One region of the Paracoccus sanguinis genome, then DNA from elsewhere that is predicted to be linked to it. Evidence: riboswitches for the same ligand, from Rfam matches in the RefSeq annotation. Region 1 holds a riboswitch; the other holds the start of a gene.

Evidence for each region. Region 1 has a riboswitch for cobalamin ahead of HGN31_RS15850 (energy-coupling factor ABC transporter permease). Riboswitches for the same ligand answer to the same signal wherever they lie in the genome.
Region 2: linked by a shared signal. The riboswitch ahead of HGN31_RS10775 (TonB-dependent receptor plug domain-containing protein) and the one ahead of HGN31_RS15850 (energy-coupling factor ABC transporter permease) in region 1 are both predicted to bind cobalamin.

The regions. Positions count from the first base shown of each region.
Region 1 is NZ_CP051543.1:86,856-102,236, forward strand. It holds gene cobN (cobaltochelatase subunit CobN) at 1-1,226, shown strand, start outside; gene cobG (precorrin-3B synthase) at 1,223-2,353, shown strand; gene HGN31_RS15810 (precorrin-8X methylmutase) at 2,353-2,982, shown strand; gene HGN31_RS15815 (precorrin-2 C(20)-methyltransferase) at 2,979-3,752, shown strand; gene cobJ (precorrin-3B C(17)-methyltransferase) at 3,749-4,489, shown strand; gene HGN31_RS15825 (cobalt-precorrin-6A reductase) at 4,462-5,214, opposite strand; gene cbiE (precorrin-6y C5,15-methyltransferase (decarboxylating) subunit CbiE) at 5,213-6,391, shown strand; gene HGN31_RS15835 (cobalamin biosynthesis protein) at 6,388-6,762, shown strand; gene cobM (precorrin-4 C(11)-methyltransferase) at 6,759-7,532, shown strand; gene HGN31_RS15845 (cobyrinic acid a,c-diamide synthase CobB) at 7,529-8,860, shown strand; cobalamin riboswitch at 8,937-9,153, shown strand; gene HGN31_RS15850 (energy-coupling factor ABC transporter permease) at 9,187-9,855, shown strand; gene cobF (precorrin-6A synthase (deacetylating)) at 9,919-10,677, shown strand; gene HGN31_RS15860 (propanediol utilization protein) at 10,779-11,570, shown strand; gene cbiB (adenosylcobinamide-phosphate synthase CbiB) at 11,567-12,502, shown strand; gene HGN31_RS15870 (alginate O-acetyltransferase AlgX-related protein) at 12,641-13,978, opposite strand; partial or broken gene HGN31_RS15875 (IS5 family transposase) at 13,999-14,706, shown strand; one part of gene HGN31_RS15880 (IS3 family transposase) at 14,795-15,047, shown strand; one part of gene HGN31_RS15880 (IS3 family transposase) at 15,047-15,381, shown strand, end outside.
Region 2 is NZ_CP051542.1:2,246,565-2,261,945, forward strand. It holds gene rimO (30S ribosomal protein S12 methylthiotransferase RimO) at 1-920, shown strand, start outside; gene HGN31_RS10725 (sulfotransferase family protein) at 1,012-1,878, shown strand; gene HGN31_RS10730 (capsular polysaccharide export protein, LipB/KpsS family) at 1,884-2,819, shown strand; gene HGN31_RS10735 (E22 family MetX-like putative esterase) at 2,885-4,111, shown strand; gene ettA (energy-dependent translational throttle protein EttA) at 4,233-5,888, shown strand; gene HGN31_RS10745 (DUF2254 domain-containing protein) at 5,893-7,149, shown strand; gene HGN31_RS16725 (rhodanese-like domain-containing protein) at 7,201-8,148, opposite strand; gene HGN31_RS10755 (DsbA family protein) at 8,444-9,091, shown strand; gene HGN31_RS10760 (ABC transporter ATP-binding protein) at 9,088-9,822, opposite strand; gene HGN31_RS10765 (FecCD family ABC transporter permease) at 9,819-10,805, opposite strand; gene HGN31_RS10770 (ABC transporter substrate-binding protein) at 10,802-11,659, opposite strand; gene HGN31_RS10775 (TonB-dependent receptor plug domain-containing protein) at 11,755-13,674, opposite strand; cobalamin riboswitch at 13,803-14,002, opposite strand; gene HGN31_RS10780 (acyl-CoA synthetase) at 14,183-15,381, opposite strand, start outside.

The DNA.
Region 1 (15,381 bases):
GCCCCTGCGGCGCGGCCGAGCGCGATGGGCTGCGCCGCGCGCTCGCCGGCCTGCGGGTGGCGCCGGGGCCGTCGGGCTCGCCCGCGCGGGGGCGGTCGGACGTGCTGCCGACCGGGCGCAACCTCTTTGCCGTCGATCCCCGCGCGGTGCCGAGCCGAGCCGCCCACGCGCAGGGCGTCCGGCTGGCCGAAGAGCTGCTGCGCCGCCATTTGCAGGACCACGGCGACTGGCCGCAGGGGCTGGTCGTCGATCTGTGGGGCAGCGCCACCATGCGCACCGCGGGTGAAGAGTTCGCCATGGCGCTGCACCTCGCCGGGCTCGCCCCGGTCTGGGATGCGGGCTCGGCGCGCGTCTCGGGCGTCGAGGTGCTGGCGCTCGCGCAGCTCGGCCGGCCCCGGATCGACGTGACGCTGCGCGTCTCGGGCCTCTTCCGCGACGTGTTTCCGGGGCTTGCGACGCTGTTCGAGACCGGCGCCGCGATGCTCGCCGCCCGGGACGAGGGCGCCGCCGACAACCCCTATCGCGCCGCCGCCGCCGCGCGCGTCTTCGGCCCCCGACCGGGGCAGTACGGGCTGGGCATGGGGGTGGCGATGGACGATTTCACCCCCGCGGCGCGGGCCGCGGCGGGCGAGGCGTGGCTTGCCGCCTCGAGCTGGGCGATCGGCGCCGACGGGCAGTCCCGCCCCGACCGCGCGGGGCTCGAGGCACGGCTGCGCGGGGCGGACAGCTTCGTCCACGCGCAGGATCTGCCCGAAAGCGACCTGCTGCTGGCCGCCGACTATGCCGCGCACGAGGGGGGGTTCGCCGCCGCGCGGGCCCGGCTGGGCAGCGCCACCCCCGCGCTCTACCATCTCGACGCGACCCGCGCGGACCGCCCCCGCGCCCGCAGCCTGACCGAAGAGATCGCCCGCGTGGTCCGCGCCCGCGCCGCCGACCCGGCCTGGGCCGACGGGATGATGCGGCACGGCTTCCGCGGCGCGGCCGAAATCGCGGCCACCGCCGACCACATGGCGGCCTTTGCCCATCTGGCCGGGGTGGTGCCGCCGCATCTCTTCGACCTCTACCATGACGCGACCCTCGGCCGCGACGATCTGGTGGCCTTCATGGCGCGCGAGAATCCCGCCGCGCTGGCAGCGCTGCGCGACCTGTTCCAAAGGCTCGCCGAGGCCGGGCTGTGGGTCACCCGCCGCAACTCGATCGCCGCCACGCTGGGGGTGGGGGGATGAGCGGGTTCCAGGTCCAGGGCTGGTGCCCCGGCGCGCTGCGCCCGATGCCGACCGGCGACGGGCTGGTGGTGCGGGTGCGCCCGGCGCTCGGCCGGCTGACGGGGGCGCAGGCCCGCGGCCTCGCGGCAGCCGCCGGCGCCTTCGGCAACGGCTGGATCGAGCTTTCGGCGCGCGGCAACGTCCAGCTGCGCGGGGTGTCCGAGGCGGGCCACCCGGGCCTGATCGCCGCGCTCTCGGCGCTGGGGCTGATCGACCCCGACGCCGAGGCGGAACGGCGCCGCAACATCCTCGTGACGCCCTTCGCCGATGCCGCGACGCTGGCGTTCGCGGCCGCGGTGCAGGGGGCGCTGGCGCAGATGCCCGCGCTGCCGGCGAAGTTCGGCTTTGCCGTGGACACCGGCCCGGCCCCGGCCCTCTCGGCGGTCGCCGCCGACATCCGCCTCGAGCGGTCCGCCGACGGCCGGCTGCTCGTCCGCTGCGACGGCGCGGCGCTCGGCGCGCCGGTCGAGGATGCGGCGGCGGCCGTGGTCGCGCTGGCGCGCTGGTTCGTGGCGGCGGGCGGGGTAAGCGGGGGGCGCGGCCGGATGGCGCGGCTGATCGCCCGCGGCGCGGTGCCGCCGGGCGCGCTCGCCGGGCGCATCGCCCCGGCCGCGCCTGCCCCAACCCCGGTCCCCGGCCTTGGCCCCGAGGGCGCGCTCGTCGCCGTGGCCTTCGGCCGGATGCGCGCCGGGACGCTCGCCGCCCTCGGCGCGCTGGGGCCCCTGCGCGTCACGCCGTGGCGGATGCTGCTCATCGAGGGCGCGACCCGCCTGCCCGCCCTGCCCGGGGTCATCACCGACCCCGCCGACCCGATCCTGCGGGTCGCCGCCTGCCCCGGCGCGCCGGACTGCCTGCAGGGCCTTGCCCCGGTGCGGGGGCTGGCCCGGCGGCTCGCGCCCGGGGTGCCCACGGGGCGGGTGCTGCACGTCTCGGGCTGCGCCAAGGGCTGCGCCCATCCGGGCCCGGCCGACGTGACGCTGGTCGCCACCGGCGCCGGCTTCGACCTGATCCGCGACGGCGCCCCCGGCGCACCCCCGATGAAGCGGGGGCTTGCCGCCGCCACTCTCGATCCCAAGGATTTGTTCTGATGCCCCATGCTTACGAGACGGACGGGGCGGCGATCTATCGCCAGTCCTTCGCCACCATCCGGGCCGAGGCCGACCTGGCCGCCTTCACCCCCGAGGAAGAGGTCGTGGTGGTCCGCATGATCCACGCCGCGGGCCTCGTGGCGCTGGCGCGCGACGTGCGCTTCACCCCCGGCATGGCCCTCGCCGCCCGTGCCGCGCTGGAGGGGGGCGCGCCGATCCTCTGCGACGCGCGGATGGTGAGCGAGGGGATCACCCGCCCGCGCCTGCCGGCCGGGAACGAGGTCATCTGCACCCTGCACGACCCCGCCGTGCCCGCCCTCGCCGCGCGGATCGGCAACACCCGCTCGGCGGCGGCGGTCGAGCTGTGGCGGCCGCATCTCGCCGGCGCCGTGGTCGCCATCGGCAACGCGCCGACCGCGCTCTTCCACCTGCTGAACCTGCTCGAGGATCCCGCCTGCCCGCGCCCGGCCGCCATCATCGGCTGCCCCGTGGGCTTCGTCGGCGCGGCGGAATCCAAGGCCGCGCTGATCGAGGCCCCCCCGGCCCCGGCGGTGGTGGTCGCGGGGCGGCTTGGCGGGTCGGCGATCACGGTCGCCGCCGTCAACGCGCTGGCGAGCCGCGTCGAATGAGCGGCCCCCTGCCCCATCCCCTCCCCCCTGGCCGCATCATCTGCGCCGGGCTCGGCCCCGGCGACCCCGAGCTGATGTCGGTGCGCGCCGACCGGGCGATCCGCGCCGCCCGCCACGTCGCCTATTTCCGCAAGCCCGGCCGGCAGGGTCAGGCGCGGCGCATCGTCCGGGGGATGCTGGCCCCTGACGCCGTCGAATACCCGATGGAATACCCCGTCACGACCGAGCTGCCCTTCGACGGGGCCGACTACAACGACCTGCTGTCGGGGTTCTACGACGACTGGACCGCGCGGTTGCAGTCCCTCGTGGCGCAGGGGCAAGAGGTGGTGGTGCTTTGCGAGGGCGACCCGTTCTTCTACGGCTCGTTCATGCATCTCTACGTCCGGCTGCAGGGCCGGGTGCCGGTCGAGGTGATCCCCGGCATCCCCGGCATGGTCGGCTGCTGGAACGCCACGCAGGTCCCGATCAGCTGGGGCGACGACGTGCTGACGGTGCTGATGGGCACCCTGCCCGAGCCCGAGCTGATCCGCCACATGCGCGGCGCCGACGCGCTGGCGATCATGAAGACCGGGCGCAACCTGCCCCGCGTGCGCCGCGCGCTGGCGGCGGCCGGGCGGCTCGAGGACGCCTGGCTGATCGAGCGCGGGACGATGGAGGATCAGCGCCTGGCCCGGCTGGTCGAGGTCGATGCCGCCGACTGCCCCTATTTCGCCATCGTGCTGGTCCACGGCCGGGGCCGCCGCCCCATCGCCGCGGTGCGCAGCGCATGAGCGGGGGGTGGGTCACGGTGGCGGGCCTCGGCCCGGGCGATGCGGCCCTCGTCACGCCCGAGGTCACCGCGGCGCTGGCGCAGGCGACCGACGTGGTGGGCTATATCCCCTATGTCGCGCGGGTGGCGCCCCGCCCGGGGCTGACCCTGCACGCCACCGACAACCGGGTCGAGCTGGACCGCGCCCGCCACGCGCTCGACCTCGCCGCGGCGGGGGCGCGGGTGGTGATCGTGTCGTCCGGCGATCCGGGTGTCTTCGCCATGGCCTCGGCGCTGTTCGAGGCGCTCGAGGCGCACCCGGACCGGCAGGGCGCCGACATCCGCATCCTGCCCGGCATCACCGCGATGCTGGCGGCCGCGGCCCGCGCCGGGGCGCCGCTCGGGCATGATTTCTGCGCCATCAACCTCAGCGACAACCTCAAGCCCTTCGCCGAGGTCGAGCGGCGCGTTCGCCACGCCGCCCGCGGCGGGTTTGCGATGGCGTTCTACAACCCCCGCTCGCGCGCGCGGCCGCATCAGTTCGGGCAGGTGCTCAGCCTGCTGCGCGCCGAGTGCGAGCCCGCGCGGCTGATCCTTTTCGCCCGCGCCGTCAGCACGCCCGAGGAAAGCCTGACCTGCGTCACGCTCGCCGAGGCGGCGCCCGAGATGGCCGACATGAGGACGGTGGTGATCGTCGGCAATCAGGCCACCCGCCGGGTGGGGCGCTGGGTCTATACCCCGCGCGGGGTGCAGGCATGACCGAGCCACGCCATCACCCCGGCGACCGTCGCGGCGACCGCGCGCGGCGGCAGCACGGGCCGGTCGATCAGGATCACCGGCAGGCCGAGCGTGCGGGCCGCGGTCAGCTTGGCCGCGGCGCCGGTGCCGCCGGCGTTCTTGGCGACCACATGGGTGATCGCGTGGGCGCGCAGCAGCGCGGTGTCGGCGGCCGCATCGAACGGCCCGCGGGCAATGACCACCGACGCCTGCGGCAGCGGCAGGGGCTCGGCCGGCGGATCGACCAGCCGCAGCAGGTAGTGGTGCTGCGGGCGAGCGGCAAAGGCGGCGAGCCCCTGTTTCCCGATCGCGAGGAACACCCGCGCCGGGGCCTCGGGCAGCGCCGCGACCGCCGCGGCGGGGTCGGCCACGGGGCGCCAGGCGTCGCCGGGCCCGGCCTGCCACGGCGGCCGTTCGAGCCCGATCAGCGGGGTGGCGGTGCGGGCGCAGGCCTCGACCGCATTGCGGCTCATCTGCGCGGCAAAGGGGTGGGTCGCGTCGATGACGTGGCTGATGCCCTCGGCGCGCAGCCACCGGGCCAGCCCCGCCGCGCCGCCGAACCCGCCCACCCGCACCGGCAGCGGTTGCGGCACCGGCTGGTGGGTGCGCCCGGCGTAGGAAAACACCGCCTCCACCCCGGCCTCGGCCAGCGCGCGGGCCATGAGGCTCGCTTCGGTCGTGCCGCCCAGCAGCAGGATGCGCGGCATGACTGAACCTTGGCTTGCCATCATCGGGTTGGGCGAGGATGGGCCGGCGGGCCTGTCGGAGGCAAGCCGCGCCGCGCTGGCGCGGGCCGAGGTCGTGTTCGGCGCCCCCCGGCATCTGGCGCTGGTCGGCGCCGGGGCGCGGGGGCAGGCGTGGCCGGTGCCCTTCGACCTCGGCCCGCTGCTCGCCCGGCGAGGCGAGCGGGTGGCGATGCTCGTCTCGGGCGATCCGTTCTGGTTCGGCGCGGGCGGGTCGGTCGCAGCCCAGCTGTCCCCGGCCGAGTGGGTCGCGCACCCCGTCGCCGGCAGCTTCTCGCTGCTCGCCGCGCGGCTCGGCTGGCGGCTGGAAGAGGTCGCCTGCCTCGGCCTGCACGCCGCCCCGTTCGAGCGGTTGCGCCCGGTGCTCGCGCCGGGGGTGCGGGTGCTCTGCACGCTGCGCGACGGGCCGGCGGTGGGGGCGCTGTCGGCGTGGCTGGGCGCGAACGGCTTCGGTGCCGCGCGGCTGACCGTGGCCGAAGCGCTCGGCGGCCCGCGCGAGCGGCTGCGCGAGGGGGCCGGCTGGCCCGACATCGCCGCGCCGGTGACAGTGGCGATCGACGGCGCGACGCTGCCGCCGGGCGCGGGCCTGCCACGGGCGGCCGGGCTGCCCGACGAGTTCTTCCAGCACGACGGCCAGATCACCAAGGCGCCCGTCCGGGCGGTGACGCTGTCGGCGCTCGCCCCCCGGCCCGGGGCGCTGCTGTGGGATCTGGGCGCGGGGTCCGGCTCGGTCTCGGTCGAATGGTGCCTCGCCGGCGGCCGCGCGGTCGCGGTCGAGGCGCGGGCGGACCGGGCCGCCACCATCGGCGCCAACGCGCGTCACTTCGGCCTCTCGCACCGGATCGAGGCGCGGGCAGAGCGGGCGCTCACGGCCCTCCCCGCCCTGCCCCGCCCCGACGCGGTCTTCGTCGGCGGCGGGGGCGAGGCGGCGCTTTACGACGCGCTCTGGTCGTGCCTGCCGCCCGGAACCCCGGTCGTCGCCAACGGCGTGACGCTCGAGGCCGAGGGCCTGCTGTCGGACCTGCACGCCCGCCACGGCGGCACGCTGCTCAGGATCGAGATCGCCGCCGCCGGCCGGCTGGGGCGGTTTCGCGACTGGCAGGCGGCGCGGCCGGTGGTGCAGTGGCGGGGGCAGCGATGAGGGTCGCCGGGATCGGCTACCGCGACGGCGCCCCGCCCGAGGCGCTGGCGGCGGCGCTGCGCGAGGTGCTGGCCCGCGCCGAGGCCGCGGGCGGCCCGGTCGCGGCGCTCGCCACCCTGCCCGGCAAGGTCGCCGGGCTGCGCGCGCTCGGGCAGGCGCGGGGGCTGCCGGTGCTGGGGGTCGCGGTGGCGGGCGTGCCGACCCCGACCCGCTCACCCCGGATCGAGGCGCTGCACGGCACCGGATCGGTGGCCGAGGCGGCGGCACTTTCCGCGGCAGGACCGGGGGGGCGGATCACCGTGGCGCGGATCATCGCGCCGGGCGGCATGGCGACCTGCGCCATCGCCGAAACCAGGGGACAGGACGCATGACGGTTCATTTCATCGGCGCGGGGCCGGGGGCCCCCGACCTCATCACCCTGCGCGGCCGCGACCTGATCGCCGCCTGCCCGGTCTGCCTCTACGCCGGGTCGCTGGTCCCGCCGGCGCTGCTCGCCCACTGCCCGCCGGGCGCGCGGATCGTGAACACCGCGCCGCTGTCGCTCGACGAGATCATGGCCGAGATCGCCGCCGCCCACGCGGCCGGGCTGGACGTGGCGCGGCTGCACTCGGGCGACCTGTCGATCTGGTCGGCGATGGGCGAGCAACTCCGCCGGCTGCGGGCGCTCGGCATCCCCTTCGACGTGACGCCGGGGGTGCCGTCGTTCGCCGCCGCCGCCGCGGTGCTCGAGGCCGAGCTGACCCTGCCGGGCGTCGCGCAATCGGTGGTGCTGACCCGCACCTCGGGCCGCGCCTCGGCCATGCCCGCGGCCGAAACGCTCGAGAACTTCGCCCGCACCGGGGCGACGCTGGCCATCCACCTGTCGGTGCAGGTGTTGGACGAGGTCGTGGCCCGGCTGACGCCCTTCTACGGCGCCGACTGCCCGGTGGCGGTGGTGTTCCGCGCGAGCTGGCCCGACCAGCAGGTAATGCGCGCGACGCTCGGCACGCTCGATCCGGCCATCGGGCGGGGCGAACGCACCGCGCTGATCCTCGTCGGCCCCGCGCTCGGGGCCGAGGGGTTCGACGAGAGCCGCCTTTACGCCGGAGACTACGACCGCCGCTATCGCCCGGTCGGCCCCGCGCCGCGGTTCCCCGAATGACTCCGCCCGGGCTGCTGGTCGCGGCCGCCGGATCGGGCAGCGGCAAGACCACGGTGACGCTGGGGCTGATCGCGGCGCTGCGGGCCGAGGGCGTGGCGGTGCAGCCCTTCAAGTGCGGGCCGGATTACATCGACCCGGCCTTTCACGCGGCCGCGGCGGGGCGGGTGTCGCTCAACCTCGACAGCTGGGCGATGGGGCCGGGGCGGATCGGCGCGTTGGTCGGGGCGGCGCGCGGGGCCGATCTGGTGATCGCCGAGGGGGCGATGGGGCTTTTCGACGGCGTGGCCCGGCCGGGCGCGGCGGGGACCGGGGCCAGCGCCGACATCGCCGCGCTGACCGGCTGGCCGGTGGTGGCGGTGATCGACTGCGCGGGGCAGGCGCAGACGGCGGCGGCGGTGGGGCTGGGGCTCGCCCGCTTCCGCGCCGACGTGACGCTGGCGGGGGTGATCCTGAACCGCGTCGCCTCGGCCCGGCACGAGGCGCTGGTGCGGGCGGGCTTCGCCAGCGCCGGCATCCCGGTGCTGGGCGCCCTGCCGCGCCGCCCCGACGTGACGCTGCCCGCGCGGCACCTGGGGCTGGTGCAGGCCGAGGAGCTGCCGCGCCTCGACGCAACGCTGGCGGCGCTCGGCGCCTTCGTCGCGGCGCATTGCGACCTCGCCGCGCTGCGGGCGCTGGCCCGCGCGGGGGCGCCGACCTCGGGCGGCCCGCCCGTGCCCCCGCCGGGTGAGCGGATCGCGCTGGCGCGGGATGCGGCGTTCTCGTTCATCTATCCGCATCTGCTCGCCGACTGGCGGGCCGCGGGGGCGACGATCCTGCCGTTCTCGCCCCTGCAGGACGAGAGCCCCGACCCCAGCGCGACCGTCTGCTGGCTGCCCGGCGGCTACCCCGAGCTGCACGCGGGCGCCCTCGCCGCCGCCGAGGGGTTCCGCGCCGGGCTCGCCGCCTTCGCCCGGACCCGGCCGGTGCATGGTGAGTGCGGCGGCTACATGGCGCTGGGGGCGGGGCTCGTGGCCGCGGACGGGACGCGGCACCAGATGGCCGGGCTGCTGGGGCTCGAGACCAGCTTCGCCGCCCGGCGGATGCACCTCGGCTACCGGCTGGCGCGGCCCCTGCACCCGCTGCCGGGCCTCGGCCGCGCGCGCGCCCTGCGCGGGCACGAGTTCCACTATGCCACGATCCTGTCGCAGCCCGACCCGCCGCTGGCGTCGGTCGAGGATGCGACCGGCGCCGCGGTGGGCGAGACGGGCTCATGCCGGGGGACCGGGAACGCGAGGGTCAGCGGCAGCTTCTTCCACCTGATCGACCTCGGCGCGGGCCCGGCCGGCTGAGCGGCACCCCTCGCGGGAACGGCCCGATGTCGCGGCGGGCCGGGCGATTTCCGCTTGCCTGCCCGCGCCGATCGGCCGATGAGTGGCCCCACAAGGTGCCCCGCGGCCGAACGCGCCAAGGGGCTGAAACGGGAATGGGGAAGGGCAGACCAAGTTGCGGTGCCCCGACCCCAGCCGCCCCCGCGACTGTCAGCGGTGAGCGTCCTTTCAACAGCCACTGGCCCCCGGGCCGGGAAGGCGAAGGGACGCATCGACCCGCCAGCCAGGAGACCGGCCTTGTGCGACGACAACCCAACCTCCGTCGGGTGTGACGGAAAGGAGCACATATGCATATCGAACCGGGCCTGGTCGATCCCAGCAAGATCGCCCTGAGCTATGCCACCGCCGCCGCTGCCGGCGCCACCGGCCTCTACTTCGCCGGGCAGGCGCTGACCGAGCGCGGCCTGCCGTCGCTGGTCCTGCGCAGCCTGACCGCGACCGTTCTGACCTTCGTCTTCTTCGAGGTGCTGCCGCACGTCCCCGTCGGCGTCTCCGAGGTGCATCTCATCCTCGGCTCGACGCTGTTCCTGCTGCTCGGGGCCGGGCCCTCGGCCATCGGGCTGGCGCTGGGGCTGCTGATCCAGGGGCTGTTCTTCGCCCCCTCGGACCTGCCGCAATACGGCATGAACCTGACCACGCTGCTGGTGCCCCTCTTCGCGCTGCACGAGGTCGCGCGCCGCGTGATCGCTCCGGGCACGCCCTACGTGGACCTGCGCTATGCCCAGGTCATGCAGATGTCGCTGATCTATCAGGGCGGCATCGTGGCCTGGGTCGCGTTCTGGGCGCTCTACGGGCAGGGGTTCGGCGCCACCGCCGCCATCGCCTCGTTCGGGCTCGCCTACATGAGCGTCGTGCTGCTTGAGCCGCTGGTCGATCTGGCCGTCCTCGCCGCCGCCAAGGCGCTGCGCGGCCGGCTGCCCGAGGCGCTCGTCGCACGCCGCCTCTACGCCGCCTGACCCTGACCGCATCGCCGGGCGCGCCCCTTCGCGGCGGCGCCCGGTCCCTGACGGGGACCCCGCATGATCCAGCTTTCGCTCATCGGGATCGGCACGGGCAATCCCGACCACGTCACGCGCGAGGCGCAAGCGGCGATGGACGCGGCCGACCTGATCCTCATCCCGCTGAAGGGCGAGGACAAGGCCGACCTCGCCGGACTGCGGCTGCGGATCTGCCGGACCTGCGTCACCAACCCCACCACCCGGATCGAAACGTTCGACCTGCCGGTCCGCGATCCGGCCAACCCCGATTATCTCGCCCGGGTGAGCGACTGGCACGACGCCATCGCCGCCCGGTGGGAGGACGCGATCCGCGCCCATCTGACCCGCGGCGGCGGCCCCCGGGTGGCGCTGCTCGTGTGGGGCGACCCGTCGCTCTACGACAGCAGCCTGCGCATCGCCGCGCGGGTCGGGCAGAGGCTGCCGCTGGCGCTGACCGTCATCCCCGGCATCACCGCCATCCAGATGCTGTGCGCGGCCCATGCCATTCCGCTGAACGACCTCGGCGCGCCCGTCACCATCACCACCGGCCGGGCGCTGCGCCGGGACGGCTGGCCCGCGGGGGCCTCGACCGTCGTGGTCATGCTCGACGCGGGCGGGGCGTTCGCGGCGCTCGATCCGGCGGGGGTGACGATCTGGTGGGGGGCCTATGTCGGCATGGCCGAACAGATCCTGCGCGCCGGCCCGCTGGCCGAGGTGCAGGACGAGATATTGGCCACCCGCGCCGCCGCTCGCGCCGCGCAGGGGTGGATCATGGACATCTATCTGCTGCGCCGGGGCTGAGGATGGGCGGAATCGAGGGGGTGAGGGTGTGTGACACGGTGACGTTTGCCGCGCCGTCGCGGCCGCCCGCATCTCCCCCGGCGCGGCCCTGCGGCTGAGCCATGGTCTTCGTCGCGGGACATCTCGGTGAGTGGCTTCAGGGCCTTTGCGGGCCCGAGGGGCGGGTCGCGCTGGTGACGCTCGCCTGTCCGATGGCCGGCGTGCACGCCACGTGGCGCCCGGCCCGCGATCTGCGGATCGAGCAGAACGCCCCCCTGCTGGACGCGCCGCGGTGCCGCGCGTTCCTTGCGGCGCTCGGGCGGCCGACTAGGGGTGAGGTGCGGCTGCGCGCCGACCTGCCCCCCGGCGGCGGGGCGGGAATGTCCACCGCCGCGCTCGTGGCGCTGGCCCGCGCCAGCGGGGCGGCCGAGGATGGCGTTGCCGCCGCCTGCCTGACGATCGAGGGCGCCACCGATCCGCTGATGCTGCCCGCGCCCGACGCCGTGCTGTGGGCCCCGCGCGCGGCGCGGGTGCTGACGCCGCTCAGCCCCCCGCCCGCGGCCGAGATCGTCGGCGGGTTCTGGGGACCCCCCTGCCCCACCGATCCGGCGGACACGGCGTTTCCACGCATCGACGACCTGGTGGCCGAGTGGCGGCGCGGCCCCGACCTGCGCGCCGCGGCGCAGCTCGCCGCGCTCTCGGCCGCGCGCACCACCGCGCTGCGCGGCCCGCAGGACGACCCGACCCCCGCGCTGGCCCGCGCCCTGGGCGCGCTCGGCCATGCCCGCGCCCACACGGGATCGGCCCGGGCGCTGATCTTCGCCCCCGGCACCGCCCCGCCCGCGGCCGAGGCGCGGCTGCGCGCGGCGGGCTACGGCGGCGTCCTGCGCTTCCGCACCGGGGGGCGGGGATGAGCCTCGCCGCCGCCATGGCCCTCGCCCTCGCCCTCGATGCCGTCATGGGCTGGCCGGATCGGCTTTATGCCCGGATCGGGCACCCGGTCACCTGGATCGGTCGTCTCATTTCAGCGCTGGAGGCGCGCCTCAACCGCGGCGGCATGTGGCGGCGGCGCGTGGCCGGCGCGGCCTGCGTCGCGGTGGTGCTGGCCGTCGCGGTGGCGCCGGCGGTGCTGGCCCAACGCCTGCTGCCCCAAGGGCTGGCCGGCGTGGTGGTCGCCGCGATCCTCGCCTGGCCGCTGGTCGCGGTGCGGTCGCTCTACGATCACGTCGGCGCGGTCGCGCGCCCGCTGGCCGCGCGCGACCTCGAGGCCGCGCGGCGGGCGGTCGCGCTGATCGTCGGCCGCGATCCCGCCCGGCTCGACGCCGCCGGCGTGGCCCGCGCGGGAATCGAGAGCCTGGCCGAGAACGCCTCGGACGGGGTGGTGGCGCCGCTCATCTGGGGGGCGGTGCTCGGGCTGCCGGGGCTTGCGGCCTACAAGGCGGCCAACACGCTCGATTCGATGATCGGGCATCGCAGCGCCCGCTACGAGGATTTCGGCAAGGCCGCGGCGCGGCTGGACGACCTGATGAACCTGGTCCCGGCGCGGCTGACGGGGGTGCTGTTCGCGGTGGCCTCAACCCGGCCGCGGGCGGCGCTGGGGGTCATGGCCCGCGACGCGCGCCGGCACCGCTCACCCAACGCCGGCTGGCCCGAGGCCGCCATGGCCGGCGCGCTCGGCATCCGCCTGTCCGGCCCGCGGACCTACGGCACCACCGTGGCGGAGGAGCCCTGGGTCAACGCGGGCGCCCCCGATCCCGGCGCGGCCGGGATGGGCGCGGCGCTGGCGCTTTATGTGCGGGCGATGGTGCTGTTCGGGGTGGGGCTGGGGGTGGTGGGGGTGGTGTGAGGGTGGGGGGGCCTCGGCCTTCGGCAGGATCGGCCATTTGCCGGGGTTTTACTGAGCCTTGCGGCAACCCCATCAAGCCGGACGGCGACGTGCCCCGCTCGCGCCACGGCCGCCCGGCACCTTGAAGCAGACCCCCGCTCACGCTGATGAGGAGACGGCGCTCAACTCCATCGTCACCAGCCTGATCCGCCCGCGGGTGTTCAGGGGGTCGAAGCGCAGCCGCCGTCCCCGGCCTTCCGCCTTGAGGGGAAAAACCATGTCATTCAGACCGATCCCGACCGGCGTGCTGATCGAATATTGTTCGTGAAACGCCTCGTCCGGCGTCCCTGACCATCCCCAGAAGAGCTGCGCGATCGCGTCGACCGTACTCTCCATGACGATCCGCAACTCATAGTCCCGACCCGGTTCCATCGCCACGTCGGAAAAGACGAGACGCGGATCGTTTCCGGTCGCTTCGAACCAGCCGGGCGCACCCGGATGGTCGCTGAGCTGGGCGCCGGCCTCAGCGACCCCCAGACGGTCGAAGGTCCGAGCCGCCATCCGTTCCGCCCATCCCCGATAGACGGCCGGATAGGCACGCGCGGAGAGCTGCGCGCGCAACGCCGTCACGAAGGGCGCGGTGGGGCGATAGTCCGCCCGGCCATAGCCTCGCATCACGACGCTGTCGGCCTCGGCATCCGGACGAACCCGTGCGAGGTACCGTTCGGCATTGGCGGTCACGACATCGTCGGGGCCGAACAGGTCAAGCAACTCGGGCTGGAAGAGGTCCGAGCGGACATAGAGGATGTCGCGATAGAACGTCGCGAGCGCAAAGAGGCCGTCCCGCAGGAAGCTGTCCCCAAGGGCCAGAAGTCGCAACCCGCTGGCGGATCGGGGATTGTGGGCAATGGCGACGTTGTCTGTGTTGCTGGGCAGAAAGGGCCGGTTGTCCAGAATCTGAATGCTGCGGTGGCTGTCGATCAGAAATGTTTCCGGCAATCGGGTGCCCGTCGCCGCCATGTCGGACAGATCACCGCGCCGGGGACGGGTGTCCGCGTCCATGCAAGCTTGGGGATCATGGTCGTGGCCGAGAGCCCGCAGCATGTCCCGCGCGACGATCGCGTTGCCCACCGCGGTCATGTGGGTGTCGTGACGGCTGAACACCTGGGTGGTGCGGCTGGCCTCGATCAAGGTCTCACGCGGGTAGAGCGGGGCCACGGCGTCGGGGCCGAGGGCGGGGCTGTAATGGCGCTGAAAGAGGCTCTGCACCGTGGGGCGCAGCCCCTCCGGCAGGAACTCGGTCATCACAACCGGCTTCGAAGGGTAGACCACGTGCACATACGACAGGCCCCGCGCGTCGCAGATCGCGTGGCGTGCGGCCAGGTTGGCGGCGAAGTTCTGGACCGACGCCGGCGCGGGCGCGCGGGCCCCCGTCAGAAAGTCGAACTGCGCCTGCCCGCCCTTCCAAAGGTACAGCCAGCCGTCCTCGCCGAACAGGACGTCGTTCTCGACCTCGCCAGAGCCATGGCAAGCCGAGGGTAGATGACCGGCGTGTGCTGAGTGGCATAATCGTCATCAACCGCAATGGCTTGCGTTGGTGTGACGCGCCTCGTGAGTATGGTCCGCCCAAGACCCTTTACAATCGCTGGACGCGGTGGGGCGACATGGGGGTCTTCGCCCGGATGATGGAGGGGCTGGCCTCCGAAGGCGGCGAGGAGCAGGTCGTCATGATCGACGCGACCTACCTCAAGGCGCACCGCACGGCTTTGAGCCTGCGGGCGAAAAAGGGGGGCCCGAGGATCAGCGCGGGCGTCTGATCGGGCGCACGAAAGGCGGATTGAACACCAAGCTGCACGCCGTCACGGACGCGAAGGGCCGCCCGCTGCGGTTCTTCATGACGGCGGGCCAGGTGAGCGACTACACCGGCGCGGCGGCTCTGCTGGGCAGCCTACCCGCCGCCGAATGGCTGATCGCAGATCGGGGATACGACGCGCACTGGTTCCGGGAAGCGTTGAAAGACAAGGGGATACGCCCATGCATCCCGGGCCGTAAGTCGCGAGGCAAGGCTGTCCACTACGACAAGCGCCGATACAAGCGCCGCAACCGCATCGAGATCATGTTCGGCAGGTTTAAGGACTGGCCGCATCGCCACCCGCTACGACAGGTGTCCGAAGACCTTCCACTCCGCCGTCGCCCTCGCCGCAACAGTCATCTTCTGGCTTTGACGATCAATGAGTCTGGAGCCTATGACCTGCCACGGGCTTTTTCCTCCATCTGTGACTAGAGTCCGGCCCAACGAGAGGACGGACGAAGATGAAGAAGGCACGACGGACCGAGGAACAGATTATCGGTATCCTTCAGGAGCATGATGCCGGCGCGAAGTGCGCAGATCTGTGCCGCAAGCACGGCATGTCGGAAGGCACATTTTACGCTTGGAAGGCGAAGTATGGCGGGATGACGGTGTCGGAGGCGAAGCGGCTGAAGGCACTCGAGGACGAGAACGCCAGGCTGAAGCGCTTGCTGGCTGACCAGATGCTCGACATGGCTGCGATGAAAGAACTGCTGTCAAAAAAGTGGTAACGCCCGCCGTGAAGCGCGAGGCTGTCGCGCACCTGAAGGCCCATCTCGGGCTGTCGGAGCGGCGGGCGTGCCAGATTGCCGGGGCGGACCGGACGATGGTGCGCTACCAGTCCCAGCGAGCGCCGGACACGGCGCTGCGCGGGCGGTTGCGGGATCTGGCCAACGAGCGGCGCAGGTTCGGCTACCGGCGGCTGTTCGTGCTGCTCAGGCGCGAGGGAGAGCCATCCGGGATCAACCGCATCTATCGGCTTTACCGAGAAGAGGGCTTAACCGTGCGTAAACGCAAAGCGCGCCGCAAGGCCCTCGGAACGAGGGCACCG
Region 2 (15,381 bases), on a different replicon from region 1:
CGCCCCGCCATTACGCCTATCTGAAGATTTCCGAGGGCTGCAATCACGCCTGCAAGTTCTGCATCATCCCGGACCTGCGCGGCAGGCTGGTCAGCCGCCCGGCCCATGCGGTCGTGCGCGAGGCCGAGCGGCTGGTCGCCTCGGGCGTGCGCGAGTTGCTGGTCATCTCGCAGGACACCAGCGCCTACGGGGTGGACCTGCGCCACGCCGAGGAGCGCGGGCACCGCGCGCACATCACCGACCTCGCCCGCGACCTCGGCGGGCTCGGGGCGTGGGTGCGGCTGCACTACGTCTATCCCTATCCCCACGTCCGCCAGCTCGTCCCGCTGATGGAGGCGACGGCCGCCACGGGGACCGGGGTGCTGCCCTATCTCGACATTCCCTTCCAGCACGCCCACCCGGACGTGCTGCGCCGCATGGCCCGCCCCGCGGCCAGCGCCCGGACGCTGGACGAGATCGCCGCCTGGCGCGCCGCGGTGCCGGGGATCACCCTGCGCTCGACCTTCATCGTGGGGTATCCGGGCGAGACCGAGGCCGAGTTCCAGTATCTGCTCGACTGGCTGGACGAGGCGCAACTCGACCGGGTGGGGTGCTTCCAGTACGAGAACGTGCGCGGCGCGCGGGCCAATGCGCTGCCCGACCACGTGCCGGACGCGGTCAAGCAGGACCGCTGGGACCGCTTCATGGCCAAGGCCCAGGCGATCAGCGCGGCGAAGCTGGCGGCCAAGGTCGGCACGCGGCAGCGGGTGATCGTGGACGCGGTGGACGAGGGCGGGGCCAACTGCCGGACCATGGCCGACGCGCCCGAGATCGACGGCAACCTGTTCATCGACGAGGGCTTCGCGGCGCTCTCGCCCGGCGACATGGTCGAGGTGACGGTGGACGAGGCGTCGGACTACGATTTGTGGGGCACGCTGTGATCGAGCCCGACATCCCCTATGGGGATGCGATGCTGCGGGTCCGGGCGGACCCCAAGGGCGGCATCAATGCGCCGGGCGTCGGGGGCGCGCCATGACGCTGCCGAAGTGGGACCGCGAGGGGGGGCCGAAGAAGCCCTCGATCGTCGGGATCGGGGCGCAGAAGGCGGGGACCACCTGGCTCAGCCAGATGCTGTCCCAGCACCCACAGGTGTGGCTGCCGCCCTTCAAGGAGGCGCAGTTCTTCAACCACCGCTTCGTGCCCGAGCACCGCCAGTGGCTGCCCTGGCATTTCCGCCGCGCCCGCCAGAACCTCGAAAAGCGCTACGCCGCGAAGGGCGAGGCGCTGCCGCCCGAGATGGCCGAGTGGCTCGACCGGATCACCCGCGGCGAGATGTTCACCAACCACTGGTACAAGCAGGTCTTCGCCCCCGCGCCCGCCGGCACCCAGCCCTGCGACATCACGCCCGAGTATTCGACTCTGCCCGACGAGGGCGTGGCCTTCGTCGAGACGTTCCTGCCGCAGGCGAAGTTCATCTATATCATCCGCCACCCGGTGGACCGGGCGATCAGCCAGCTCAAGATGAACCTCACCCGCAAGGGGCGCGCGCCCAAGGGGGTCGCGGGCTGGATGGCCGAGATCGACGACCCGGTGCTCTACGACCGCGGCGATTACGCGACCTACGTGCCGCGCTGGACCGCGCGCTTCGGCCCCGAGCGGCTGCTGATCCTGCCCTTCGGCGCCATAGCCGCGGACCCCGCGGGGGTGATGGCGCGGGTCGAGGCGCATTGCGGGCTCTCCCCCCACAGCTATCGCAACCTCTCGGCCAAGGTCTTTGCGGCCAACGCGGCGCTCTCGTGCCCCGGCGAGGTCCGGGCCGAGATCCGCCGCCGGGTCGAGCCGCAGTTCGCCTTCATCGAGGCGACCTTCGGGCCCGAGTTCGCCCGCCACATCCGCTAGACGGCGTGGGGGGCTGGCGGGTCAACCTGCATTATCCGTGGTGGGCGCGCACCCGCCCTGAGCGCGACGACCCGCGGCGCGGGATGCTCGGCGCGCTCGAGGCGGCGCTGGTGGACCGGAAGGACATCCGCCCGACCGGCTCGGCGGCGGCAGTCCGGCCGGGGGCCTTCGCGCCCGAGCGGGTGTGGACGCTGAACTTTCACGGCACCGGGCGCGGGCCGCGGAACCTGCACTACAAGGAAGCCTATCTGCCCGGCTTCTACACCTTCGACCCGGCCGGCTACTCCGGCTGGTCGGCCAATGCCGGGCTGCGCTTCGACCCGGCGGCGATCTCGGCGGATGAGGCGGGGCGGTATTTCGACGGCCTCGCGCAGCGGTTCCTGATCCCGCGGGTCAGCAAATACCCCCAGCCCGCGCCGCAGGCCGAGATCCCCGCGGGCTGCATCTTCGTCGCCCTGCAGGTGCCGCGCGACAAGGTGCTGACGCTGGCCGACCTCGACACCCACGCCATGCTCGCGGGGTGCCTCGCCCGTGCCCCGCGCGAGCCGGTGGTGATCAAGCTGCACCCGCGCTCGCGCGACCCGCAGTTCGAGGCGCAGGTGCGGGCGCTGCATGACCCCGCGGGCCACGTCCATGTGCTCGATGAGCCGATCGACGCGCTGATCGCGGCGGCGCGGGTGACGGTCTGCATCAACTCGGGCGTGGGGATCGAGGCGCAGCTGCGCGGCGGCGCGGTCATCACCTGCGGGGCCTCGGACTACGGCGCGCTGACGCGGCGGGCGCGGAACGCGGAGGACCTCGCCACGGCGCTCGACACCGCCGCGCCGCCCGACCCGGACCTGATGCGCCGCCATGCGACGTGGCTTTTCCGCGACGTGTTCGTGGACGACACGGCGCCGGGCTGGACCGACAAGGTGCTCGACCGCCTCGCCGCCACCTGAGCGGTGGACAGGGGCGGCCGCGGCGGCTCTACTTTCCGGCGAGGAGAGAGGGAGAGGAGCCCCGCATGACACGACCCACGCAACGACAGGCCCTGCGCGCCGCGGCACTCATCGGCTGGGTGGCGCTCGCCGGCCCCGCCGCCGCGCTCGACGCGCTGGTGGAGAAACAGTCCTTCACCCTGACCAACTTCGCCACCCAAGGCGGCGCGGTCATCCCCGAGATGACGCTGGGGTACGAGACCTACGGCACGCTGAACGCGGCGAAGGACAACGCCATCCTCATCACCCATTTCTTCTCGGGCAACTCGCACGCGGCGGGGAAATATGCGGCCGACGATGCGGCGCCGGGCTATTGGGACGCGATCATCGGGCCGGGCAAGCCCATCGACACCGACAAGTATTTCGTCGTCTCGGCCGACACGCCGGTGAACCTCGGGGCGAAGAACCCGAAGGTCATCACCACCGGCCCCGCGACGGTGAACCCGGCGACCGGCAAGCCGTGGGGGATGGACTTCCCGATCCTGACCATCGGCGATTTCGTCGAGACGCAGAAGGGGCTGATGGACCAGCTCGGGATCGGCAAGTGGCACGCGGTCATGGGCGCCTCGATGGGGGGATTGCAGGCCTATGACTGGGCGGCGCGGCATCCCGACAAGCTGACCCGGGTGATCCCGGTGATCTCGTCGGGGTGGGCCGACGCCGACCTGATCGCCTGGCTCGACGTCTGGGGCGCGCCAGTGCGGCTCGACCCCAACTGGAACGGCGGGGATTACTACGAGGGCACGCCGCCCGACGCGGGGCTGGCCGCGGCGATGAAGATCATCACCCTGCAGGCGAGCTCGCCCGACTGGACCAACCCGACCTTCGGGCGGCAATGGGCGGCCGAGGGGGCGGACCCGGCGGCGTCGTTCGACAACGAGTTCAAGGTCGTCCAGACGCTGCGCGACGGGGGCGCCGCGCGGGCCGCGACCTCGGACGCGAACCACCTGCTCTATCTCATCAAGGCCAACCAGCTCTTCGTCGCCGGCGCCACCGGGGCCGCGGCGGCAGGGGCTGCGGGGGGCACGAGCCTCTACGAGGGGCTCAAGGCCATCGACGTGCCGGTGATGCTGGTCCACACCGACGAGGATCTGGTGTTCCCCGGCGACGCGGTGCGCGAGACGGCGGCGATCATCAAGTCCGACGGAACGCCCGTCGAGGTGGTCGAGATCAACGGCACCCGCGGGCATCTGGACGGGGTGGTCAACATCGGCCAGGCCGGCGAGGCGATCCGCGGCTTCCTCGACCGTTGAAAATGCGGGGGCGCGCGATCGCCCCCGCCCACCGCGCTCGCCGCCGGCCGCTTCAACGCACGCCGCCTTCAACTCACGCCGCCGATGGCCTAGATAACCGCCAACCTTACAGGAGCGGATCATGGCCTCGTATCAGTATGTCTATCACATGGACGGCGTGTCCAAGACCTATCCCGGCGGCAAGAAGACGTTCGAGAACATCCGCCTGAACTTCCTGCCCGGGGTCAAGATCGGCGTCGTCGGCGTCAACGGCGCGGGGAAATCCACCCTGCTGCGGATCATGGCCGGGCTCGACAAGGACTTCTCGGGCGAGGCCTGGGCCGCCAAGGGCGCGACCGTCGGCTATCTGCCGCAGGAACCGCAGCTCGACCCGCAGCTCAACGTCCGCGGCAACGTGATGGAGGGGGTGAAGGCCAAGCAGGCCAAGCTCGACCGCTACAACGAACTCGCCATGAACTACTCGGACGAGACCGCCGACGAGATGGCGAAGCTGCAGGACGAGATCGACGCCGAGAACCTGTGGGATCTCGACAGCCAGGTCGATGTGGCGATGGAGGCGCTGCGCTGCCCGCCCGACGACGCCGACGTGGAAACACTTTCCGGGGGTGAGCGGCGCCGGGTGGCGCTGTGCAAGCTGCTGCTGGAACAACCGGACATGCTGCTGCTGGACGAGCCGACCAACCACCTCGACGCCGAGACGATCGCCTGGCTGCAGAAGCACCTGATCGAATATCCGGGCACGATCCTGATCGTGACCCACGACCGCTATTTCCTCGACGACATTACCGGCTGGATTCTCGAACTGGATCGCGGCCGGGGCATCCCCTACGAGGGGAACTATTCGGCGTGGCTGGAGCAGAAGGCCAAGCGGCTGGAACAGGAAGCCCGCGAGGACAAGGCGAGGCAGAAGTCGCTGGAACGCGAGCTGGACTGGATCCGCGCCGGCGCCAAGGCGCGGCAGGCCAAGCAGAAGGCGCGGATCAACGCCTATAACGAGATGGCGGCCAAGTCCGAGCGCGAGAAGATCGCCAACGCCCAGATCATCGTCCCGAACGGCCCGCGGCTGGGCGGCAAGGTGATCGAGGTCTCCGGCCTGACCAAGGCCTTCGGCGACAAGCTGCTGATCGAGGGGTTGGACTTCAGCCTGCCGCCGGGCGGGATCGTCGGCGTGATCGGCCCGAACGGGGCGGGCAAGTCCACGCTGTTCAAGATGCTGACCGGGGCCGAAAAGCCCGACGCGGGCGAGATCACCTTCGGCGACACGGTGCAGCTTTCGTTCGTGGACCAGTCCCGCGACGCGCTCGACGCCAACAAGACGGTGTGGGAGGAGATTTCGGGCGGCGCCGAGCAGATCGACCTCGGCGACGCGCAGATGAACTCGCGCGCCTATGCCTCGGCGTTCAACTTCAAGGGCGGCGACCAGCAGAAGAAGGTCGGGCTGCTCTCGGGCGGTGAGCGCAACCGCGTGCACATGGCCAAGCTGCTGAAATCGGGCGGCAACGTGCTGCTGCTCGACGAGCCGACCAACGACCTGGACGTGGAAACCCTGCAGGCGCTGGAGGCGGCGTTGGAAGATTTCGCCGGCTGCGCGGTCATCATCTCGCACGACCGCTTCTTCCTCGACCGGCTCTGCACCCACATCCTCGCCTTCGAGGGCGATGCCCATGTCGAGTGGTTCGAGGGCAACTTCGAGGCCTATGAGGAAGACAAGGTCCGCCGCCTCGGCCCCGATTCGATCGAGCCAAAGCGGGTGAAGTACAAGAAGTTCACCCGGTAAGGCGATGGACCGCTGGCTGAACGGCAACTGGGGCCAGCGCCTGCGCGAGCTGTTGCGGCGGATGTGGGTCAGGGTCACGCTGTTCAGCCTGTCGGGCGTGGCGCTCGCGGCGCTGGCGTGGTGGGTCGGGCCGTACCTGCCCTATGTGCCCGAGATCGAGCTCGCCTCGGGCTCGGTCGATGCGCTGCTCAACATCGTCGCCTCGTCGATGCTGACGGTGACGACCTTCTCGATGTCGATCATCGTCGGCGCCTACGGGTCGGCCACCACCAGCGCCACGCCGCGCTCGAACACGCTGCTGGCGGCGGACCCCGCGGCGCAGAACGCGGTGTCGATCTTCATCGGCTCGTTCCTGTTCTCGATCGTCGGGATCATCGGGCTGTCGGCGGGGCTTTACGCCGATCAGGCGCGGGTGCTGCTGTTCGTCGCGGCGCTGATCGACATCCTGCTGATCGCCTGGGCGCTGCTGCGCTGGGTGGACCACCTCAACAGCTTCGGGCGGGTCAGCGACATCATCGCCCGGATCGAGGCGGTGGCCGACGAGGCGGCGGCGCTCTATCGCGACAGCCCGACGCTGGGGGCGATGCCGGTCGAGCTGCGCGGCGGGATCACCGGGCCGGCGCTGGTCGGCAAGCGGGCGGGCTATGTGCGCTTCATCGACATGGCCGGGCTGAACGGCCTGGCCGAAAAGCACGGGATCGAGGTCGAGATCCTGCGGATGCCGGGCAAATACGTGCACCGGGACGAGCCGCTGCTGCGCGTCTCGCAGCCCGTGCCGCTCGAGGTCGGGGCCAGCCTCTGCGACGAGTTCGAGATCGGCGACACCCGCAGCTTCGATCAGGACCTGCGCTACGGGATGATCGTGCTGAGCGAGGTGGCCAGCAAGGCGCTGTCGGCGGCGGTGAACGACCCCGGCACCGCGGTGGACGTGCTGCGCGCCGGCAGCCGGGTGCTCGAGACGCTGCACGCCCCGCGGGACGGCGGCCCTGAGCCCGGCCAGCGCCCCGGTGCGCGGCAGGTGGTCGAGCACACGCGGCTGCGCGCGCCGGGGATGGACGTAGCCGAGCTTTACCGCGAGTTCTACGGCCCGATCCTGCGCGACGGGGCCGGGACGGCCGAGGTTATCCAGACGCTGATCGACGGGCTCGAGATGCTGGCCCGCTGCGGCGAGGCGGCCCCCGCCCGGCGGCTTCTGAACGACGCGCGGATGCGGTCGGATGCAGAGCTGACGCAGGGGTGGGAGCGGAAGATGGTCGGCTGACCGGGGACGGCGCGGGGCCCGGACGGGGCCACCGCGCCGCCCTTCGTGGCGTCAGTTGGCGGGCTTTGCGCCGTCCTCGGCCGGAGCTTCCTTGGTGTCGGCCGCTTCCTCGGCCGTGCCGTCCACCACCGGGTTCTCACTCTTGGTGTCCGGCGCCTCCGCCGGCGTCACCGTGACCGCGCCGCTCTCGGAGGGTGCGGGCGTGCCCGGATCGGCCGCGTCCACCGCCGCCGCGGCGCCCGGCTCGGCCTTGTCCTCGGGCGAGACCTCCTGCGCGGCGATCGGATCGACCGGCGCCGGGTTCTCACCGCCCCGCACCGTCAGCCCCAGCAGCCGCCAGGCAAGCATCCCGCCGCGATAGTAGCTGATCCGGTCGGCGGGATAGCCCGCGTCGATCATCGCCCGGATCGCGGTCGGCGACTGGCCGCACCAGATGCCGTTGCAGAACAGGATCGCCTTCTTCGCCTCGGCGCAGTCGAACTTGCCGTCGAAATCGGGCTCGCAGCCGAGCTCGCTCAGCCGCTCGACGGCCTGGGTGTAGGGGATGTTGATGGCGCCGGGGATGGTGCCGCCGGTGAACCAGTCGGGCGTGCGGCCATCGACGAGGATCGTGTCGCCCGCCTTCATCGCCTCGATCAGCTCAAGCTCGCCCACGGTGGTCACGCCGGGGGCGGGGCTCATCGGCTGGATGCAGAAGGGCGGGCAGTCCATGCTGGTCAGCGCCCAGTCCCCCTCGAGGCGGGCGCCGGGGGTCTGGTCGCGGCGGATGGTGAACTCTCCATCGGGGGTCTTGAACACCGCCTCGGCCATGTCGCGGGTGATGCCGACGCGGGGGGCGCCCTGCGGGGACGCCGGGGCGGCCTCGGGGGTCGCGGTCGGGGTCGCGGCGGGCGCTTCGGCCGGGGCGGCGGGGGCCGGCGTGGCCTGCGCCAGCGCCATCGGTGCGGTGGCGGCGGTCAGCAGCAGGACGGCGGCCGAGCGGATCAGGGTCGTGGTCATGCGGGTCTCCTCCCTCTTTCGTACGGGGGGTCAGCGCGCGACCGCGCGGTGGGGTTCCCTTTTCGGCCCCCGCGCGGCCCGCCGCGCCGGGCGGGCGGGTGATGGAGCCATCGTGACTTTCCCCCCGGCGCCGATGCCCGTAAGCCCAGGGGGAACCGCCCGCGTCAGGGCCCCGGTCGGACCTCGGGTCCGTGGCCGAGCCGCCCTGACCGCCCGTGACCGCGCCGGCCCCGCCAGGGGGCGCCGCGCAGAAGCGGACCTGCACCCGGCAGGCCCCGCGATGAAAGGAACCGCCATGCCGACCCGCCGCCAGACCCTCGCCCTGACCCTGCCGCTCGCCGCCGGTGTGGCGCTGACGACCCGCGGGGCGGTTGCCCAGACCGCCACCGCGGCCCGGCCCAACCCGATGCCCGCGGCGCTGCGCACCGCGCTCGAGCGCGACCCGACGGCGCCGGTGCTAGGCAACCCCAAGGGCGACATCACCCTGTCCGAGTTCTTCGACTACAACTGCCCGTACTGCAAAACCGTCATGCCGATGATGCAGCGGCTGATCGCGGCGGACCCCGGCCTGCGGGTGGTGTTCCGCGAATGGCCGGTGTTCGGCGAGGACTCCGAGTTCGCAGCCCGCGCGGCGCTCGCGGCGCTGCCGCAGGGGAAATACTGGCAGATGCACGCGGGGCTGATGGGCATCAAGGGGCGCGCGACCGAAGCCTCGGTGATGCGAGTGGTGCGCCGGGTCGGGCTGGATGAGGGCAAGCTCAGGGCCGAGATGCAGTCGGACCGGGTCAGCCGGCACATCAACGCCTCGTTCGAGCTCGCCGACCACATGGGCCTCGTCGGGACGCCGACGCTGATCGCGGGGGACGAGGCGGTGTTCGGGCACCAGAGCCTCGATGATCTCAAGGCGCTGGTGGCGCGCGGCCGCAAGACGCTGGGGGTCTAGAGCGGCAGGGTCACGAAGGCCGGGCCGGCGGGGGTGGCGACGAACGCGCCCCCGACGCCGAAGCTGTCGCGCAGGTGGGGGGCGGTCAGCACCTCGGGCGGGGCGCCGTCGGCCACCAGCCGGCCGCGGTCCATCAGCACCAGCCGGTCGCAGAACCGCGCCGCGAGGCCGAGCTCGTGGACCGAGGCGATCACCGTGCGGCCCTGCCGCGCGAGGTCGCGGAAGAGCGCCATCACCGCGAGCTGATGCGCCGGGTCGAGGCCTGCCACCGGCTCGTCGGCCAGGATCAGCGGCGTGCGCTGGGCCAGAAGCCGGGCGATGAGCACCCGCGCCAGCTCACCGCCCGAGAGTTCCGTGGCCCGGCGGTCGCGCAGGTGGGTGGCGTCGAGCGCGGCGAGCGCCTCGGCCACCGCCGGGGAATCGGCGCGCCGGTCGGGGTCGGCGCGACGGCCCAGCCGCACCAGCGCCGCGACCGGGATCGGCCAGGCGACCTCGCGCGTCTGCGGCAGCCACGCGGCGCGTCGGGCGCGCCGGGCGCGGGGCAGGGCGGCGAGGTCGCTCGTCCCCTCGGCCGCGATCAGCCCCAGCGCGGCGCGCATCAGCGTGGACTTGCCCGCGCCGTTCGGGCCGATGAGGCCCACGAACTGCCCCGGCGGGACCGCCAGCGACACCCGGTCCACCACCGGGCAGCCGTCCCGGCGGACGGTGAGGGCGCTGAGCGTCAGGCTCATTTTCCGGCCTCGGTGCGGCGGATGAGGTGCAGGAACACCGGCGCGCCGACCAGCGCCATCATCACCCCGAGCTTCAGGTCCTGGTCGGGCAGGATCACCCGCACCGCCACGTCGGCGGCGAGCACCAGCGCCGCGCCCCCCAGCGCCGCCGCCGGCAGCAGCCGCGAGGGCAGCCCGCCGCTGAGCCCGCGCAAGAGATGCGGCACCACCAGCCCGACAAAGCCGATCGCGCCTGCCACTGCCGTCGCCGCCCCGACCGCGGCGGCGGTGCCCAGCACCACCGCCAGCCGCAGCCGGGCCAGGTCCACGCCCAGCGAGGCCGCGGCCTCCTCGCCCAGGGTCAGCGCGTCGAGCCCGCGCCCGGTCAGCGCCAGCGCCCCCCAGCCGAGCGCCATAACCGGCGCTGCCGCGGCGACATGGGCCCAGCTGCGGTCGGCGAGCGAGCCCATCGTCCAGAACATGATGTCATAGGCCGCAAACGGGTTCGGCGAGAGGTTCAGCACCAGCGCCGTCAGCGCCCCGGCCAGCGCCGAGACGGCGATCCCGCCGAGGATCAGCGCAAAGCTGCCGCCGCCGCGTCCGGCCAGCATCAGGATCAGCGCGACGCCCCCCAGCGCCCCGCCGAGCGCGGCGAGCGGCACCGTCATTCCCAGCGCCGAGGCACCGAGCTGGATGGCGATCACCGCCCCCAGCGCCGCCGAGGCCGAGACGCCGATCAGCCCCGGCTCGGCCAGCGGGTTCCGCAGATACCCCTGCAACGCCGCCCCCGACAGGCCGAGGCTGATGCCGACCATGATCCCCAGCACCGCCCGCGGCGCCCGGATCTCGCGCATGACGAGGCCCAGCGGCCCCTCGCCCGAGACGAGCGCGGCGAGGCTCTCGCCCGGCGGCGTCCCCGCCGGCCCGACCAGCAGCGAGGCGAGCGCCAGCACCGCGACCAGAAGCGCCAGCGCGCCGAGCAGCAGGGCGGGGCGCGGGGTCACGGCTGCCCTGCGGGCAGGGCCGCGCGCGCCTCGGCGAGGGTGGCCAGCGCGTCGAGCACCTGCGGGATGCCGCAGGCCCAGTCGGCGTCGGGGATCTCGATCCGGCGGGCGCGCAGGTGGGTGAGCGCCGGGTGGGTCAGCGTCTCCTCGGCGCGCGAGGCGCCGGGGAAGCGGCGGCCGGTCACGATCAGCGCCGGGTCGGCCAGCACCAGCGTCTCGAGCGGGACGGTGCCCGACCCGGCCATCCCCAACCGCTCGGAGAGAAGCGCGAAGCCCGCGGTCTTGAGCACGTCGCCGGCGAGGCTCTCGGCCCCGGCCGAATAGCCGTTCGGCCCCCAGGTCGCGGCCAGCGGCGCGCCCTCGCCCGCGGGGTGGGCCAGCCGGGCGAGGCGGGCGTCGAACTGCGCCAGCATCGCTTCGGCCGCCGGCGCCCGCCCGAGCGCCTGCCCGATGGTGCGGATCGCCGCCCGCGTCTCGGCCAGCGAGGTCGGCGGGGCGAGGGTCACGACGGGCACGCCCAGCCGCGCCAGCATCGCCACCGGCGGGCCGTCATAGGTCCCCGCGAGCACGAGGTCGGGGCGCATCAGATAGACCTCTTCGGCGCGGCCGCGGTTCGGCGGATAGGCCGCGGCCTCGGCGACCATCGCCGACATCTGCGGATCGCGGGCGAGGTGGCTGACCGAGACGAGCTGCCCCGGCGCGGCCAGCAGCATGGCGAGCTGGTCGGTGCAGAGGTTCATCGACACCACCCGCGCGGGCGGGGTGGCGGGGGGCGGGAGGGCCGCCGGGGCCGCCCCGGCCAGCGCCGGGACGAGCAGCGCGGCGAGCAACGCGAGAGGCCGCGGTGCCCGCAGGGGACGCCGGGCCAGCCGCGGACGGCCCGCGGGCACCCGGCGCCTCGCCGCGCGCGGCGCGGCAAGGTCGGGTGCGGGCGCGGGCCGGGGGTCGGTCAAAACCGCTGCTCGATGCCGATCCAGGCGGCGCGGCCGGGGGCGGTGTAGCCCCACGCCTCCTGATACTCGGCGTCGAAGAGGTTGTTGATCCGCCCGGTCAGCCGCGCGCTGTCGGTCAGGTCAAAGCTCGCCGCCATGTTCACCACGGTGAAATCGGGCATCCGCGCGTTGGCGTAGGTGCCCCAGTACTGTTCGCTCGTCATGTCGGCGACGTGGCGCAGGTCCGCCGACACCCAGCCGCGCCCGCCGAAGGTCTTGAGCGTCGCGGTCAGCCCCAGCTCATGCCGGGGGCGACGGGTGGCGGGGCTGTCGTCGGGGTTGCGGGCGTCGAGATAGGTATAGGCGCCGCGCAGCGACAGCGCGTCCGTGACCTCGTACTGGGCGGCGACCTCGACCCCCTCGCGGCGGCTGGTGCCGTCGATGTTGAAGTAGTTCGAGCCGTCGGGCAGCGGCACGCGAGAATAGTCGATGGCGTTCTCAAGCCGGTCGCGGAACCAGGTCACGTCGATCAGGCCGCGCCCGTCGGGCAGGCGGTATTCCAGCCCGAGGTCCACGCTCCGGTTCGTCTCGGGCACGAGATCGGGGTTGCCGACCGTGCCGTAGCCGCCGAGCAGCTGGTAATACTGCGGGTTGACCACCCCGGTCCCGGCCGAGGCGTGCAGCCGGTAGGGCGTGCCCGCGATCTGCCACGACAGGCCGGCCGCCCAGGTCGTCTGGTCGGCCACGGTCGAGTTGTCGTCGCGGCGCAGGCCGAGCTGCACATCCAGCCCGTTGTCGAAGGCGCCGCGATACTCGAGCGCCACCGAATCGGTGTCGAGGTTCCAGTCGGACCCGCCCGAGGCGCGGTCCTTGATGTGGTCATAGGCCAGCGCCACCGTCTGGCGCGCGTCCGCCACCGCGGCGTCGAGACCGTAGGTCGCGCGGTATTTCAGCGCCTCGCGCCGCCCTTCGCTGTCCACCGGGAAATCGTCGTGGCTGTCGACCTCGGTGCGCGTCTCCTGCCACGAGAGCCGGTGGGTCAGCCGCCCGTCGAGCGTCGCAAGCTCACCCCAGACGGTGTTGATCCGCTCGCGCCGGTCGGCCCAGTAGTCGGCGTCGCGCAGGTAGTCCCTGGCCGAGGTCGCGGCAAAGTTGGTGGCGTCGTACCAATAGCGCTCCTCGGCGTGGCGGGTGGCGAACCCCAGCTTCAGGTCGTCGGTCGCCTGCCAGTCGCCCGAGAATGCCAGCGTCGCCCGGCGCAGCCCGTCGCGGTCGCCGGGATCGCCCTTCGAGACGTCGGAGCTGCGGTCCTCGCGGTAGCCGGCGTCCACCTGCATCCGCAGCCGGTCGGTGACGGTGGCGTAGCTCAGCGCGCCGGCGGCGCCGTTGCCGCCCTCGATCATCGCCCGCCCGCCGGTGCGGTCGGCCTTGCGGGTGATGATGTTGACCACGCCCGAGGCGGCGGCCGAGCCGTAATAGACCGACTGCGGGCCGCGCAGCACCTCGATGCGCTCGACATCGGTAAGGTCGAGGCCGCTGAACGTATAGGGCTGGTCGCCGCCCGCGGCGTTCACGCCGTCGATCAGCACCAGCGTGTGGTTCGGATTGCCGCCGCGGATGCGGATGCTGCCGGCCGAGACGCCGGTCGCGGTGATCGAGACGCCGGGCAGGCCGCGCAGCGCGTCCTGCACCGTGGCGGTACCGCGCTGCTCAAGCTCTTCGGCGGTGATGACGGTGGCGGCGCGGCCGTAGGCGTCGGCCTCGACCGGCGAGAAGCCGCCCGAGATCACCACCGGGTCGAGGGTGACGGCGGTGACCCCGGCGGGGGTGGGCTCGCTAGCGACCTGGGCGTGCCCTGCGGCGGGCAGCGCGAGCGCTACGATCAGCGGCAGCGCAGTGGCGGCGAGCAGGCAGGGGGCAGAAGGGACGTGAGGCATCTGGCTGTTCCCGTGGACGGGGCGGGCGGTCGGCCCGCGGTTGGTGGTGGTCCGGGAATCGGTGCGACCCCGCAGACAGCAAAGATCACCGCTGCGGCAGGCCGCTTTGCCCGCACGCCCCGCGCCGGCAAAAGGGTGGTGACCGAGCAGGTCTCCTGGCTTGCGGAACATCGCGGCGGCCGGCCTTCCCGGGGGTGCGGTCCCCAGTGGCGTGTCGGCGCCGCCATCCGCGCACAGTTGCGGGGGCAGCCACGGCTGCGGGCAGGTGCCCGTCCCCCGTGTTCCCTTTCAATCCGGCGAGGCCGGAACTCGGTCGCGGCCTGCTATCGCGCCGGGGCCGGTGGCGTCAATGCAGAGCACCGCCCCGGCGGCGAATGACGCGGCGGGCGGTGCGAGGGGGACACGGGGGGTGGTGAGCCGGAGGCGGTGCGAGGCCGCCGAGGTCACCTGAGCGCGCGGCGAGCGGCCGGCAGGGCAGGCGGGCGGCTCAGGCGCCGCCCCCCAAGGCTCAAGCCCATTCCCAGGCGACGGTGAACTCGCCCAGCTTCTTGCGGATCGCTGCCTCGTCGGCGCCGGGGGCGCGGGCGATGCGGGCGGTCAGGCCGCGCTTGCGGTCGTCCACGACCTCGGCGACCGAGCCGCCCAGATCGGCGAGCGTCGCGTCCAGCACCCGGGCGATGGCGCGGCGGCGCAGCTCGGGCTTGAAGACCTTGCCGACCGCGGTCAGCGGCAGCTCGGGCACGATGTCGATGTGCTTGGGCACCGCCGCGCGCTCGTGGATATGGGCGCGGGCGTGGGCGGCCAGATCCTCTTCGGTGGCGGTCGCGCCCTCGCGCAGCAGGACATAGACGCAGGGCAGCTCGCCCGCGAAGCTGTCGGGCTGGCCGATGGCGGCGGCGCCCACCACGTCGGGGTGCGACATCAGCCCGTCCTCGATCTCGGCCGGGTCGATGTTGTGCCCGCCGCGGATGATCAGGTCCTTGGCGCGGCCGGTGATCCACAGATAGCCGTCCGAATCGAGCCGCCCGAGGTCGCCCGTCCGCAGGAACCGCCCCTCGGCGAAGAGGTCGCGGTTCTTGTCGGTCTCGGTGTAGGTCGAGCCCTCGATGACGCCGGGGTTGGCCACGCAGATCTCGCCGATCTCGTCGGTGCCGCAGTCCTCATAGCCCGCCTGCGTGCTGCGCAGGATGCGGACATGGGTGTAGGGCAGGGGGATCCCGACCGAGCCGACCTTCTTCAGCCCGTCGACCGGGTTGCAGGACACGAGGCAGGTCGCCTCGGTCAGCCCGTAGCCCTCGGCGATCTCGACCCCGGTCGCGGCCTTGAAGCGGTTGTAAAGCTCGACCGGCAGCGCCGCCGAGCCGGAGATGGCGGTCCTGAGCGACGAGACGTCCGCGTCCACCTTGCGCTGCATCAGCGCCGCGATGGCGGTCGGCACGGTGATGAGGAAGGTCGCGTGCCAGCGCTCGATCAGCTTCCAGAAATTGTCGAAGACGCCGTCGCCGCGATAGCCCGCGGGGGTCGGCATCACCATGTGCGCGCCCGAATGGATGCAGGACATGAGGATCGGATAGGCCGCGAAGACGTGGAACATCGGCAGCGGGCACATCAGCACGTCGGTTTCGTCGAACAGCAGCTCGCCGCCGAGGAAGCCGTTGTAGATCATCCCCGAATAGCGGTGCTGCGCGACCTTCGGCATCCCCGTGG